2 regions of the Shewanella sp. SM73 genome follow, and region 2 is predicted to be linked to the other one. Evidence: predicted binding sites of a transcription regulator. Region 2 holds the regulator's gene; the other holds the start of a gene.
The links. The regulator MetJ, encoded in region 2, represses methionine synthesis genes. The targets are predictions, from matches to a motif close to TAGACGTCTAGACGTCTA.

Region 1 (7,720 bases), on a different contig from region 2:
ACGACCGGGAAACAGCATGCGTACTGTATGGGGGATCATTAACCCGACAAAACCGATACCGCCGCAAGTAGCCACCAAAATAGCGGTAATCAAGGAGCAGAGCAGCAACATATTGAGCCGCAGCTTAGGCACATTCACCCCTAAGGTATGCGCCGTTTCATCCCCCGCCTGCAACGCCATGATCTGCCGTTTCATGCCTAAAATAATGAATAAACTCGCACCAATCACCAGTGTCGGCAGTACTAACAAGGACCAACTGGCCTTTGCAAAACTGCCTAAACTCCAAAACAGCACAGAGGCTGTCGCCTGCGGACTGGCGAAATACAGCAGCAGACTCGTTAATGCGCCGAACATAAAGGAGGTCGCCACACCAGAGAGCAGCATGCGCTCCACTTGACTATTAAGCCCGAGCCCAGACAAGGCAAGCACTATCAACACCGACAAACTCGCGCCAATAAAAGCGCCCAAGGGTAAGCTAAACCAAAGTAATCCAGACAAGGCACCCGAACCGCTAAAAAGCCCAGAATGTGCCGTCATACCCGCATTATCAAAAAATCCAGAGCCAGTGAATAAGGTCAACATCACCACAGCGCCAAAGGACGCGCCTGAGCTAATGCCAAACAAATAGGGATCGGCGAGCGGATTGCGAGTCACGGTTTGCAACACACTGCCCGCCAGTGACAAACCCGCACCCGCCACAAAGGCGAGTAAAATGCGCGGTAGCCTGAGCTCCATCACAATGCGCTCAGTCATGCCATTGGCTTGAGTGAGGTTGGCCATTTTATTGATAAAGACTTGGATAACATCCATAAAACTGATGTTCGCCGCGCCAAAACTTGTGGCGGCAATGGGGGTTATCAAAGTGATTATGCCTAATGCGACCAGCATCAGTTGTTGTCTCGTCAAAGGTGTCACCATACGCCCCAAATGTGAGATGAAATGCTATTTACTCCCTGAATCATCCGCCCTCGCCTCGCTCAGCCATGTGGTGCGTTAAATCATGGTAACCATAAAAATAGCTGATTAAGGGCTTTTTATGTTGTGGATGGGGCAATACCTGAGCACACACGCCAAACACATCGCCAATTCGCGCCTCGGTTAATACTTCGGTTGGCGTCCCCATAGCGCTGACTTCCCCGTTATGGATCAACAACAAACTGTCGCACAGGGCACTGGCTAAATTAAGATCATGAATAGAGGCAATCACGCTGATGCCAAGGCTACGCACCAATTCGAGGATTTGAATTTGATAGCGCACATCGAGGTGGTTCGTTGGCTCATCGAGGATTAAAAGCTGCGGCTGCTGCACTATGGCGCGGGCAATCAAGGCGCGTTGCTTTTCACCGCCAGATAAGTGCTCATATTGTTGGTGCATCTTATGGCTCAAGCCGACTTTCTCTAAAGCCTTAGCAATACGCTCAATATCACAGCTCGAATTGGTATCGAACATACCCTTGTGGGGCGTTAAGCCCATGCTGACCAATTGCTCTGTGGTGAGATCAAAATAGTGCGGTGTATCTTGCTGCACTACGGCAACGCGACAGGCAAACGCCTTGGGCGACAAGCGCTCAATATCTTGATCAAAAAGGGTAATTTTGCCCTGAGTCGGGCGAACAAACCGATACAAACAGCGCAGCAAACTGGACTTGCCTGCACCGTTAGGGCCAATCAGCCCCAGCATCTGCCCCGTTGGCAGCGTAAAGTTAATATTGGAAAGAATGGTTTTGCCATCGATACACCAGCTCAACTGGCTCACATTGAGCGCGACTGACGGGCTCAATGACGGGTTAGTGTCATTCACGGGGCTGTTAGTTTGGATTGCGGAAAGTTTCACCTAAGCGGCGCTCCTATCGAGTCCAAACCTGTATAAAAAAAGGTTGTACATATTGTCATCTGCTCCCTCGAGTCACCCGCTCGAGAACTAAGGCTGCACGCAGCGATAACAGAAATAGGCAGGTCTCCTGACTCGTAGGGAATAAGATTCGAGATCTTTTTCACTACTCACAGTTGCGGGCACAGTTCGGGCTGACTGACGAGCAGCTCCCCGATTCCCTATTATGTTTGGGTTGATATACTCTTTGTTAACAACGCCACTGTGAATTAAAACAACGGAGCGATTCGAACAAAGAGAGTCTATTCCCAACACCTATTTCTGCGACGTTATCACTCATTGCGCATGTAATACGCTATCTCGTTCAAACGTCAGGGAAAAGCATTATCCTACATCTATCCCATTAGGCAATGCTGTTTAAATCAGAATATTTTCATGTCAGCTTATTCTCGCCAAACGATCACGCCTACATGATAGCGCCGAGATAGTGAAATAAGGCCTCAACACCTGCGCCCACTCGGCCAATCTAAACGCCAATAGCAGGCACCCTGTTCATCTTGCAGCACATTAATAGTCACCACGGCCGCCACGGGTAAATCGAGTTGACTATAAAACCCCACCGCCCGTTCAACCCCTAAGGCACGCGCCATTAAGTGACGGATCACCCCTCCGTGGGTCACGACCCACACTTGAGTGGCTGGCATATTGACAGTGGTTTCATTAACGGCACTGTTTTCATTACCCATTTTATGTGAGTCAAGGGTCAATCGTTCAAACTCGGCGGCGAGTATCTGGTCAATCGTCCCATTCACCCGCGACTCAAAACTTGCCATAGTTTCACCATTGGGCGGCGGAGTTTGCCAAGGGTCTTGCCAATACGCCGCTAAGCGTTCGCCCTCTTGTTGATACAGTTCATCGAGCCGACAACCGTCCCAATCACCAAAATCAATTTCCTGTAAACCCGACAAACACTGCGCCTGCAATGGCCTTGACTCAGATATCAGTGCCGCCGTCGAATGCAACTCGGCGGCAAAAGCGTGGGCAAAATCGGCGCAGCGGCGTGAAATCGAGCTATAAATCGCGCTACACACGCTGGCCTGTGACTCAACTGCTGCCGACATTTGTTGCCAACCCTTTTTGCTTAAAGGCACATCCACACGACCCCGCAAGATCGCGCCGCCTTCACACTCACCGTGGCGCAACAATAACAACCGAACTTGTTTCATATATGCCTTTTTAGTTAGGGACTAGATGCTAGGAACTCAAGCCAAGGGCCTAAATTCTTGATTCTCGATTCTCGCTCCTAATGCCTTTGACTTTCATCTTGCCCTGACAATCATAAGTCGCGTATTATGGACGTCTATACGTTTAAATGTCCAAAACAAATTTTTAAGAACAAGTATTCAAAAAATGTCGGCTGACGACAATAAAATGCACTTAGCATAACAATGGCCGATTTTTGGACTTAACTTAGCTGTATTTAAGGTAACTATTTATGACGATACCCTCTACTAAAGCCGGCCAGATATTGGCAGACATACGCAAACAGCTTGCAGAGCGCATTCTAATCTTAGACGGTGCCATGGGCACTATGATCCAAGGCTACAAGCTGGAAGAAGAGGACTATCGCGGCGAACGCTTTAAAGATTGGCACACTGACGTCAAAGGCAACAACGATTTATTGGTCTTGTCACAGCCTCACATCATCAAACAAATTCACACCGACTACTTAAACGCCGGTGCCGACATCATTGAAACCAACACCTTTAACGCCACCACCATCGCCATGGCCGACTACGACATGCAGTCGCTGTCCGCCGAAATTAACTTAGTCGGCGCGCGCCTCGCCCGTGAAGCCTGTGATGAAGCCTTTGCTGCCACAGGCATTCCACGCTATGTCGCCGGTGTGTTAGGCCCCACTAACCGTACGTGTTCGATTAGCCCTGATGTGAACGACCCTGGCTATCGCAACGTCAGCTTCGATGAGTTAGTGACTGCTTACAAAGAATCCACTAAGGCGCTGATTGAAGGCGGCGCGGATATCATTATGGTCGAGACCATATTCGATACCTTAAACGCCAAAGCCGCGCTGTTTGCGATTGAATCGGTATTCGATGACTTATTCGGTCAGCATTCAAAAGACAGATTGCCGATCATGATTTCGGGCACCATTACCGATGCCTCTGGCCGTACACTGACTGGCCAAACGACCGAAGCCTTTTACAATTCCCTTCGCCATATCAAGCCCTTATCTATCGGTCTTAACTGTGCACTTGGGCCAAAAGAATTGCGCCCCTATGTGGAAGAATTATCCCGCATCAGTGAGTGTTATGTGTCGGCGCATCCGAATGCAGGCCTGCCGAACGAGTTTGGCGGTTACGATGAAACCCCAGAAGACATGGCGAACGTGATCGAAGATTGGGCACGCGAAGGCATGCTCAATATTATCGGCGGTTGTTGTGGTAGTACGCCTGAACATATCCGCGTGATCCGCGAAGCAGTGAGCCGTCACGATCCGCGTATTTTGCCAGACATTCCCGTCGCTTGCCGCTTGGCAGGTTTGGAACCACTGACTATCGACGCCCAATCCCTGTTCGTTAACGTGGGTGAGCGCACCAACGTTACAGGTTCGGCCAAGTTTTTAAAATTGATCAAAGAAGGCAAGTTTGAGCAGGCGCTCGATGTCGCCCGCGAGCAGGTCGAAAGCGGCGCGCAGATCATCGACATCAACATGGACGAAGGCATGCTCGATGGCGCCGAAATCATGCACAAGTTTTTAAACTTAATAGCCTCTGAGCCCGACATCAGCCGCGTACCTATTATGATCGACTCCTCTAAATGGGAAGTGATCGAAGCTGGCCTCAAATGTATTCAAGGCAAGGGCATAGTTAACTCTATTTCCCTCAAAGAAGGCGAAGCCAAGTTTATTGAGCAAGCCACCTTAGTGAAACGCTACGGCGCGGCGGCCATTATCATGGCATTCGACGAACAAGGTCAGGCCGACACTAAAGCACGTAAAATCGAAATCTGTACCCGCGCTTATCGGGTGCTGGTTGATAAGGTCGGCTTTCCGCCAGAAGACATCATCTTCGACCCAAACATTTTTGCCATCGCCACCGGTATCGATGAACACGACAACTATGCCGTCGATTTTATTGATGCCATTAAAGCGATTAAAGCCACCCTACCCCACGCGATGATTTCGGGCGGCGTGTCGAACGTGTCGTTCTCGTTCCGCGGTAACAACCCAGTGCGCGAAGCGATTCACGCCGTTTTCCTGTACCACGCCATCAAAGTCGGCATGGACATGGGGATTGTCAACGCGGGCCAGTTAGCCATTTACGACGATATCGATCCTGAGCTTAAAGTGCGCGTCGAAAACGTGGTGCTTAACTTGCCCTGCCCAGTTGAAGGCTCAAGCAATACCGAGCAGTTACTTGAAATCGCGGAGAAATTCCGCGGTGATGGCGCGCAGGTGGGTAAGAAAGAAGATTTAGAATGGCGCAGCTGGCCGGTGAGCCAACGCTTATCCCATGCGCTCGTCAAAGGCATTACCGAATTTATTGATGAAGATACCGAAGCCGCTCGCCAAGAAGCGAAACGTCCGCTGGATGTGATTGAAGGCGCCTTGATGGACGGCATGAACGTGGTCGGCGACTTGTTCGGCTCGGGCAAAATGTTCCTGCCGCAGGTGGTAAAATCGGCGCGGGTGATGAAAAAAGCCGTGGCTTACTTAAACCCCTATATCGAGCTGGAAAAGGTCGAAGGCCAATCTAACGGCAAGATTTTGATGGTGACGGTAAAAGGTGACGTGCACGATATTGGCAAAAATATCGTCGGCGTGGTGCTCGCCTGTAACGGTTTTGAGGTATTCGATTTAGGTGTGATGGTGTCGGTGGAGCGAATTCTCGACGCCGTGAAAGAACACAATATCGATATCATCGGCATGTCGGGCCTCATCACTCCGAGTCTGGACGAGATGGTGCATAACGTGAAAACCTTCCACCGTGAAGGCTTAACCATTCCGGCGATTATCGGCGGCGCCACTTGCTCGAAAATCCACACTGCGGTGAAGATTGCGCCCCATTATCCCCATGGCGCCATTTATATCGCCGATGCGTCCCGCGCCGTGCCTATGGTGAGTAAGCTCATCAACAACGAGACACGCCAAGCGACCATAGACGAAACCTATGCTGAATACGACGACATGCGTACTAAGCGTCTATCCCAAGCCAAGCGCAAAGAGATAGTGTCACTCGAAGCGGCCCGTGAAAACCGCTGCCAACACGATTGGGCCAACTACACCCCGTTCACGCCAAACGTGCTCGGTCGCCAAATATTTGATAATTATCCATTAGAAGACTTAGTCGAGCGTATCGACTGGACACCGTTTTTCCGCTCGTGGGAATTGCACGGCCACTACCCCGAAATCCTCACCGATAAAGTGGTCGGTGAAGAAGCACAGAAGCTATTCGCCGATGGTCAGGCCATGCTCAAGCAAATCATCGAAGAAAAGTGGCTCACGGCGAAAGCAGTTATCGGCTTATTCCCAGCCAATACCGTCAATTACGACGACATTGAGCTGTACACCGATGAGTCGCGTACCACAGTCGAAATGACCACACATCACCTGCGGATGCAGCTTGAACGTGTCGGCAACGACAACTTCTGCCTATCCGATTTTGTTGCACCAAAAGACTCAGGCGTCGCCGATTACATGGGCGGCTTTGCGGTGACCACAGGCCACGGCATAGACGAACATGTGGCACGTTTTGAAGCCAACCACGACGACTACAACGCCATCATGCTCAAATGCTTAGCCGACCGTTTGGCCGAAGCCTTTGCCGAGCGGATGCACGAACGGGTACGTAAAGAGTTTTGGGGTTATGCGGCCGACGAGCAGTTAAGCAACGAAGCCTTAATCCGTGAGAAATACAAAGGTATACGCCCCGCACCCGGTTACCCAGCTTGCCCTGATCACACAGAAAAAGGCTTGTTATGGGACTTGCTCAAGCCCGATGAGACTATCGACTTGAACATCACCGAAAGCTACGCCATGTTCCCCACAGCGGCAGTATCGGGCTGGTATTTCGCCCACCCGAAATCCCGCTACTTTGGCGTGAGTAACATAGGCCGCGATCAAGTGGAAGATTATGCGAAGCGTAAAGGGATGACAGTGAGTGAAACGGAGAAGTGGCTAGCGCCAGTGCTTGACTATGATCCCGAGTAATCATTGGTACTCGTTAATGCCCAAGTTTCACTTGGGAAATTAGACAAATGTGGAATTAAGGGGCAGAGTCGAAGCCCCTTATTTTTGGTTTTAATGTCTAACTTTAAAATCAAAATAAAAAATCAAAGTCGTGGAATTCCATTCCACACCAAGGCAAGAAGGGGATCAACAGCAATCCCCCTCTTGCATCTCCCCTTGCCGCCCCTAGCGAAGTTACATGCATTAATTACCTGTCTCATACTCCAATAAAAATCGCCTAACGGCTCAGATGGCACATCCATGTGCCCCCGAGCCTGCGCCATCATCCATGATGTCGCCACGGCATTTTTATCTGCGTATTTCGACAACTTCGCCGGGGGATCGGTGAACTTCTGTGGCATTAGAGTTAACTTTTCGCATTGAAAGAGTTATGCCAACTCCACACGCCTTATTGCCCTCAACTTACCAATTTATATAGTAGACTCGAGCTTATTATTGATACTTTTATAAACTAAATATAAGTGTATCAACTCAACCAAAGCGAAATTAACTATTACGACGGTGAAATATTGAAGATGACCCATAGCCCATAAGTTAAATAAAAAGAAAACTTCTATAAGTCGAAATTTAGACCATTTAAAGTAATTTGACGGATAATCTTTACCTATAAGCATAGGTAA
Region 2 (7,720 bases):
GTCCAGCGCCCGGTCCACGGATGATCAGCGGATTACCTTGGTAGAAGACACTGCGGATCACAAACACATTATCACCAGGGGTTAAGTTGGCGTAAGGGTGATGAGTATCAATCCACTGCAAACCCACTTCGGCCTTGAGCTCTGGGCCGCTGTTGTCTAAGGATGCCACATATCTGAGCACCTTATTTTGCTCCGCCGCCGCACCATACTGTTGCAGCAGATCGGCATCTAACTCGGCAATGCGGGTGAGAAATTGATCTAAGGGAATATCCGCCAAAGCGGCTGGTACGAGTGAGCGCAGCTCAATATCTTCAAGCTCGATTTCAAGGCCAATCTCACGGGCTAAGATAAGCAGTTTACGCTGCATATCACGGCCGGAGAGATCGTCGCGGGGATCGGGTTCAGTAATACCTAAGCCTCTGGCTTCAATCACTAATTCTGAAAATGGCTTACTAGTATCGTATTTCTCAAACAACCAACACAAGGTGCCGGAGAAAATCCCGCCCACCGCTTCAACGCTATCACCGCTGTTACGCAGATCATTTAGCGCATGTTGGATAGGTAAACCAGCGCCACAGCTGGCGTTATAGCGCCAAAACAAACGACGATTACCCAGTTGCTGCTTTAACTCTCGATAGAAAGGCAGTGGACCCGAGCCCGCAAGTTTATTCGCGCTCACCACATGGATGCCACGCTCGAACAGTTCTGGATATTGCAGCGTCAAACTGGCGCTGGCACTGATATCTAAGGCCACCAGCTCATCGCAATTAACTTGCTCTAATTGCTCGAATAAATGTTCATACTGCCAAGGCGTTGCTTCAGTATTAAACTCTGTTTGCCACGCGGCAAGATTAATCCCAGTTGATTTAATCAAGGCTTTACTCGAACTGACTAAACCGACTAACTCAACACTGGCTTCGAGTTCATGGTCTAGTGAGGGTGAAACCGACTTAAACAGATCGATCCAAGCCTCACCGATATTACCCACACCGAGCAGCAGGACGCCAATGCGTTTACGCGGGCCAGCGCAGCGACGGTGGACTTTTTGGGTTAACAGATTCACCTGTGACTGGGGCACTAACGTCACTAAACTTAAATCGCCACTGAACAAAGGTTTAGCATCACGGCTCAGTAAACGGGCGAAGCTGCGGCGATAATGTTCGGCGTCGGCACTTACTAATGCAACTAAACCAAAATCTGTGTTGATCTGCTGCTCGCTGATCCCTAATGCTTCTGCCTCGGCATCGAGTAATCTTTGAACTTGTTTTTGATTCTCAGCGGTATAGGCAAGTTCAACCCTTTGATGGGCAGAGGTCCAATGGGCCAATGGCGTTAAACCCGCGGCAATCAATAAATCTAATAAACGAGTTAACTCCCCTGTGAGTTTAAAGCCGAACAGGACAACAGCATTGAGGTTAGTCACCACAGGCGCGCTCGCCGACGAACTGTGGGGCGCGATCAAGGTAAAGTCGGTGTGGGATGCATAACTTGAGCGTACCGCTAAACTCACTTCGGTATTAAACAAAGGCTGCAGAGTGCGCGAATGTAATACTGGCGAGCCTAAACGCGCGAGGCGATCGGCTTCGGCAAGTGACATGCTTTTCAGTAACTTGGCATCGTTGATTTTATTAGGATCGGCGTTGAACACCCCTTCCACATCGGTCCAAATAGTCACGCGCTCGATATCGGCGAGACTAGCAATCAGGCTGGCGCTAAAATCTGAACCATTACGGCCAAGTAATAGGGTATCGCCACGCTCGTTAGCGCAGATAAAACCTGTGATCACTAAGCGTTCATTGGGATGCGCGGCTAATAGGGCTTGTACTTTAGCGCGGGATTCTTGTACCCGAATTTGCGGTACAGCGGCTTCATCGGCCACTAAAATTGAACAGGCATCCACATGGCTTGCCGCCACGCCAGATTCGCGCAGTAGCGCCGCCATTAAACGTGCCGACCAACGTTCGCCAAAGCTCACCACATGATTGATTTGGTATTCGTTGCGCTCGTCTAAAGACAACAAGCTGATGAGTTGCGCTTTATCTGTGGCCAAACGCTCACGCAGATCGCGGGCTTGTTCATTCGACAACAACTGCTCAATCAACCCCTGTTGGTAGCTGATCAGCACTTGTAATTCTTCTTGCCATAGCTGACCCGCATCACGCAGCGCTAATAATTTATACAGGAAATTCGTGCTTTTACCCGCCGCAGAGACCACCACGAGATCATCACTATGACCGTGGGTTAACAGGATATGGGCGACTCGGCGATAACAATCGGCATCCGCTAAACTGGAGCCACCAAATTTATGTAAGTGACAACGTGCCATCTATTATTCCTCTACTGACAAGCCGCAACGGCGGCTAATCCTGCTTGAATATCTGCAACTAAATCGGCGGCATCTTCAATACCCACCGATAGACGCAATAGGGTGTCCTTAATACCAGCCTCAAAACGCGCCTGCGGCTCCATGGCTCTGTGGGTCATAGTGGCGGGCACTGCCACTAAACTTTCGACGCCACCTAAACTTTCCGCCACGCTAAATAAGCTGAGTGCACCTAAAAAGGCCACGACTTCGGCCTCGCCGCCCTTGAGCTCAAAACTCAGCATAGCGCCAAAGCCTTTTTGTTGCTTGGCTGCAATCCCATGACCTGGGTGATCCGCAAGACCAGGGTAATAAACTTTGCTCACTACAGGGCTTTGCGTTAATACCTCAACAATGCGCTGGGCATTGGCTTGATGTTCACGAATTCGCACCGCTAAGGTACGTAGGCCGCGCAGGGTCAGATAACTGTCGAAGGCCGATCCCGTTAAGCCTAGAGTGTTCGACCACCAATGTAAGCTTTCGCCGATTTGCGCATTTTTGGCGACCACAGCGCCGCCGACCACATCGCTATGACCATTGATATATTTAGTGGTGGAGTGGATAACGATATCCGCGCCTAACAATAGGGGTTGTTGCAATATCGGCGATAAAAAAGTGTTATCGACCACCACCAGCGCGCCGACCTCATGGCTCGCCTTAGCAATGGCTTCGATATCTACCACACGCAATAACGGGTTCGATGGGGTTTCGAGCCACACCATCTTAGGATTCTGCGCAATGGCGGCGGCTAACGCTTGGCTGTCGGTTTGGTCGACCACAATGAGCTTAAACTGGCCTTTCTTCGCCAAGTTGGTAAATAAACGGTAGGAACCGCCGTAACAATCGTGGGGCACGACCAATAGGTCATCGGGGCCGAGCAAAGTGGTCACTAAGGTGATGGCCGCCATGCCAGTGCACGTCACTATGCCAGTGGCGCCCTTTTCTAATTGCGCTAATGCTTCGCCTAAAATGCAGCGCGTTGGATTGCCTGAACGACTGTAATCGAATTCGCGGGGATTTTTATGACCATCGAAGGCGTAATTAGTCGACAAATAAATCGGTGGCACAACTGCGCCATATTGAGTATCGCTTTCGATACCCTGACGCACTGCCAGTGTGGCTAATTGACGCTCTGCCATGGGTGGACTCCTAAATTCGATAGACTGATAGAGATGTCTGGACGTCTAAATGTACCTAAGCCCAACGCCATCGTCAATAGGCGTGAAGACGTTTAGACGTCTAAACATAAAGAAATCTGTTTGCAATCACAAAGAAATAGTAGCAATAATTTGACTGTTCTTTGTAAGGGTTTAAAATCTGCCCCGAATTTAGCGTTATAACAGGTGAGTCAATGACTGAATGGAATGGGGAATACATCAGCCCCTATGCTGAACATGGCAAGAAGAATGAACAAGTAAAAAAAATTACTGTGTCTATTCCGCTCAAAGTGCTTAAGGTCCTCACGGACGAACGTACTCGTCGTCAGGTCAATAATTTGCGTCACGCCACCAACAGCGAGCTGTTGTGTGAGGCATTTTTGCACGCCTACACTGGCCAGCCATTGCCCAACGATGACGATCTGTCAAAAGATAATCCAGACAGCATTCCCGCAGAAGCCAAGTTGTTGATGGATCAAATGGGAATCGAGTGGGAAGACATGGAATAGCGACTCGTCGCTTTCAAAGTCATATCACAGTGCTCATCAATAGGGATCGTTAACGATCCCTTTTTGTTTATACCCAAGCGACTTCAAACTTTAAATTTCACCATCTTGAGTTGGTTTGGGATATAGGAAATCCTATGTTTTCTATGATAGATCCACAGACACTCGCCTTAGCCTCGCTGGTCGTGTTTCTGGGCGCCTTAACCCAAAGTCTGATTGGGTTTGGGCTTGCGGTTGTCGCCAGTCCTTTGCTGTATATCGTCGATCCACAACTTGTACCTGCGCCTGTTATTGCTATGGGTTTCTCCATCGCCCTGCTGACCTTAGTGCGTGAACGCGGTCACTTAGAATTCAATGGCTTGCAATATGCGCTCCTAGGTCGCGTGCCCGGCGGTTTTATCGGCGCGAGCCTGTTGCTGTTTGCGCCTCAACCCATACTGGGTTTATCCATCGCCGCCATTGTGACTGTCGCAGTGATCCTCAGCCTGTATAAATTCAGCCTGCCAGTGAATAAGAAAACCCTCTTCGGTGCGGGCGTGGTTTCAGGGATCTTCGGCAATATCGCCGCGATTGGTGGCCCGCCGATGGCGATTTTGTTGGCAGGCAAAGATGCCTCGCAGTTTCGCGCAGCGCTGTCGGCCTTCTTCATTTTTAGCTCCATGATTGCACTGATCATTTTAGCAATCACTGGCTTATTAGAATTAAAACATCTGTGGCTGTCGTTGATGCTGCTCCCCTCAGTGATTTTAGGTTACTTAGTCGCAGGACGATTAGTGGGCCGTGTCGATAAAGAGAAGACAAAGATGGCGACGTTAGTCCTGTGCAGTATCAGCGCCTTAGTGCTAACGGTGAAGTCGGTTATCGAGTTATTACCCCAATAAGCCTCCTGCTTATACTGGCAAACCTTCTCACGATTCAAACAATAAAAAAGCACTGACATTGCCAGTGCTTTTTCTTTATCTATCAATATGTAAAGCCAGCTTACACTCAGCTTAAATAGCTTTGCCCTGCGTACACAATAAAGTGTCTTAAGGCGAGTACGCCCGTTAAGCTCGCACAAGCCACCATGATCATCGCGCCCTTAGTGTGGCGAGTCGCGGCGGGTAGCAGCATAAACAGCAATGGAATACCAAAACCTATACCGACAACGCCTATCCAGAACACGCTTGCCCATAACCCAGAAGTTAACGATGCTAAGGCCGCAGCCGCCGCGCCGCCCTTGAAGTACAAGGCGCAGAACAACATGAACAGGAACAGGATTTCAATCGCCATCACAGGCAATTCTAAACCGTGCATCTTCACTAAGGTTTTGTCGTGGCTGTCCGTCTTAAACATCAGCAACGCCAGTACCGCATTTGCCGCAGCGCCCGCCGATAGACCTGACACTAAAAACAGCGCAGGCAGTACCGCAGTGTTGAGCATAGGGTAAGCATTCATCGCCGAAATTAAGAAGCCAGTGTAAGCCCCCACGCCAATGGCGAGGACAAACAACAATACTTCAATCAGCTTTCGAAATGGCATAAGTAACTTAGCGATAGGCGTTAGGAAACCCAAACCCCATTTTGGTAAGTCATCCCGCAGCACAATAATGGCGTACGCAAAAGCTAAGGGAGAATACGCCAGCAGCGCCAGCACCCCGATTGCCATCACAGACTGGAAGTTATAGTGAATTAAGATCAACCAGAAGTGGAATGGTTTGGTTAAGTCAAACACTAAGCAAGCTAGACCTAAGCTAATTGCTACAGGCCCAATAATGGCTGCCGCCTTAAGAATGCTGCTTTCGGCTCCCACGCTGAGTTCCTTATTCGCCCAGCGCAAACCAATGCCAATCAGTAAACTGCCCGCGGATAACCCCGCCATAAACAGGTAAACGGCGATGACCCAGTGCCAAGTGACAGGATCATATTGCGCCATGTCGCCCCAAGTATTGTTCATAATCAAATCCCCCCTCTTTTGGTAGGAACGCGATATACCCTAGGTTTAGTGCCCAAATGGGTTTTATCTTGGTAAGTGATTTTAGTGTTGAGCATGATGGCCACTTCACTCTGCGGATCATTAGCATCACCAAACACTAAGGCATCGGTTGGACACACAGTCACACACGCCGGCTCTTCGCCCCGTGCTAAACGCGTATCCTTACAGAAGTTACACTTATCCGCCGCCTTGGTTTCTGGGTTCATAAAGCGCACTTTATAAGGGCACGCTGCCACACAGTACATACAGCCGACACACTTCTCGGTATGGATAGAGATAATGCCGTCTTCACCCACATAGGCCGCACCCGTTGGGCACACCTTAACGCAAGGTGCATCTTCACATTGCTGGCAAGATACCCTGTGATATTTGAAATGCAGATTGGGCATCTCACCAAAGGGGCCTTCCACACGCACTTGCAGACGAGTTACGCCTTCGGGTACGCCATTTTCACTGCGACACGCCACGTTACAAGCTTGGCAGCCGATGCACTTATTCTCGTCGTGCACCATTACATATCGTTTATTCATTTAAGCCTCCGATTAGCGCTTTGCCAGCGTGACGCCCGTGGTGTGCACTGTCATGCCACACACAGGAGCAGTAACGTGCGGTAGTAAGTTACCGCAATGGATACCTTTGCCCGTTGCTCTGACCAACTCTTTGTTTTTAGAACCAAAGCCCATGTAAGCAAACACAGTATCTTGGCGAATACCCGGCGTGACTAAGGCATGGCCTTCTTCTGTGCCAACACTGCTGGTGAGGCGGATTGGGTCGCCATTGCTGATCCCTAACTTACCCGCAGTAACAGGGTGAACCCACACAGCGTTATCCGACATCAGGTTAGCGAGCATAGGCACATTGTGGGTTGCGCCATTGGTGTGCACCGCCACTTTGCCTTGGATAAAGTACAGCTCATCTGCTTTTTTAAGATTCACTTCGCGGAACTTGATCACCCCACGGCCTGGTGCCATGGCTTCCACTTTCGCGGAAGTGAGTTCAATTTTGCCACTCGGGGTTTTAAAGGTCAGTGCGCTGGCGTAAGTGCCGTCTTCATCGGCAGGTCGAGCATTGGGGTATGCCTTAATAAACTCGGCAACCATCTTAGGCTCGCACAACATAATTGGCTTACCGAAGCTCACAAAACCTTCGTCTTTGATCCGGCGCAGCAGGTCAGTGTCGCGGTTCACCTGCAGCATTTGCAGGGTTTCCATGTTTTCCCATGGATAGAACTCGCCAAGGCCCATAGCCACACCCACATCCTTAAAGATCTGCCAAGAAGGCTTAGTATCACCTAAGGTTTCAACGACCCGTTGGCGCACATAATAGGCCGGATTTTTACCTGACTTATCAGCAATTTCTTCATCACGTTCAAGATAAGTCGATTCAGGTAAAATCACGTCCGCATAGGCGGCGGTTTCGCTGATATACACATCACACACGGCGATAAAGTCGAGCTTTTTCATCGCTTCAACAACGCGCGCTCTGTCTGTCATGGTTTGCATTGGGTTAGTGCGTGACATCACCCAGCCGTGTAACTGGTAAGGAACAGCGCTTAACGTGGCATCGAGAATGGTTTGGTAAACGCCGCCCGATGTCCACATCATGGCGTACTGCTCTTCCACCTGATCGATACGTTTCGCTGCTGGTTTTGGCATGTCTTTCACGCCAGGTTTTGCCAATACTGGCGCAACCGCTTCACCGGCAAGCTTGTTGTAATCACC

Region 1: a site for MetJ is predicted at 3,185-3,202, ahead of metH (methionine synthase). Genes of this name have one in related genera too.

The regions. Positions count from the first base shown of each region.
Region 1 is NZ_JAKKRY010000002.1:14,751-22,470, forward strand. It holds gene L5M51_RS03330 (FecCD family ABC transporter permease) at 1-918, opposite strand, end outside; gene L5M51_RS03335 (ABC transporter ATP-binding protein) at 959-1,834, opposite strand; cobalamin riboswitch at 1,934-2,110, opposite strand; gene L5M51_RS03340 (histidine phosphatase family protein) at 2,332-3,057, opposite strand; gene metH (methionine synthase) at 3,327-7,061, shown strand.
Region 2 is NZ_JAKKRY010000007.1:98,317-106,036, forward strand. It holds gene L5M51_RS11810 (bifunctional aspartate kinase/homoserine dehydrogenase II) at 1-2,326, opposite strand, end outside; gene metB (cystathionine gamma-synthase) at 2,338-3,501, opposite strand; gene metJ (met regulon transcriptional regulator MetJ) at 3,714-4,028, shown strand; gene L5M51_RS11825 (sulfite exporter TauE/SafE family protein) at 4,163-4,906, shown strand; gene nrfD (NrfD/PsrC family molybdoenzyme membrane anchor subunit) at 5,013-5,960, opposite strand; gene L5M51_RS11835 (4Fe-4S dicluster domain-containing protein) at 5,963-6,529, opposite strand; gene phsA (thiosulfate reductase PhsA) at 6,542-7,720, opposite strand, start outside.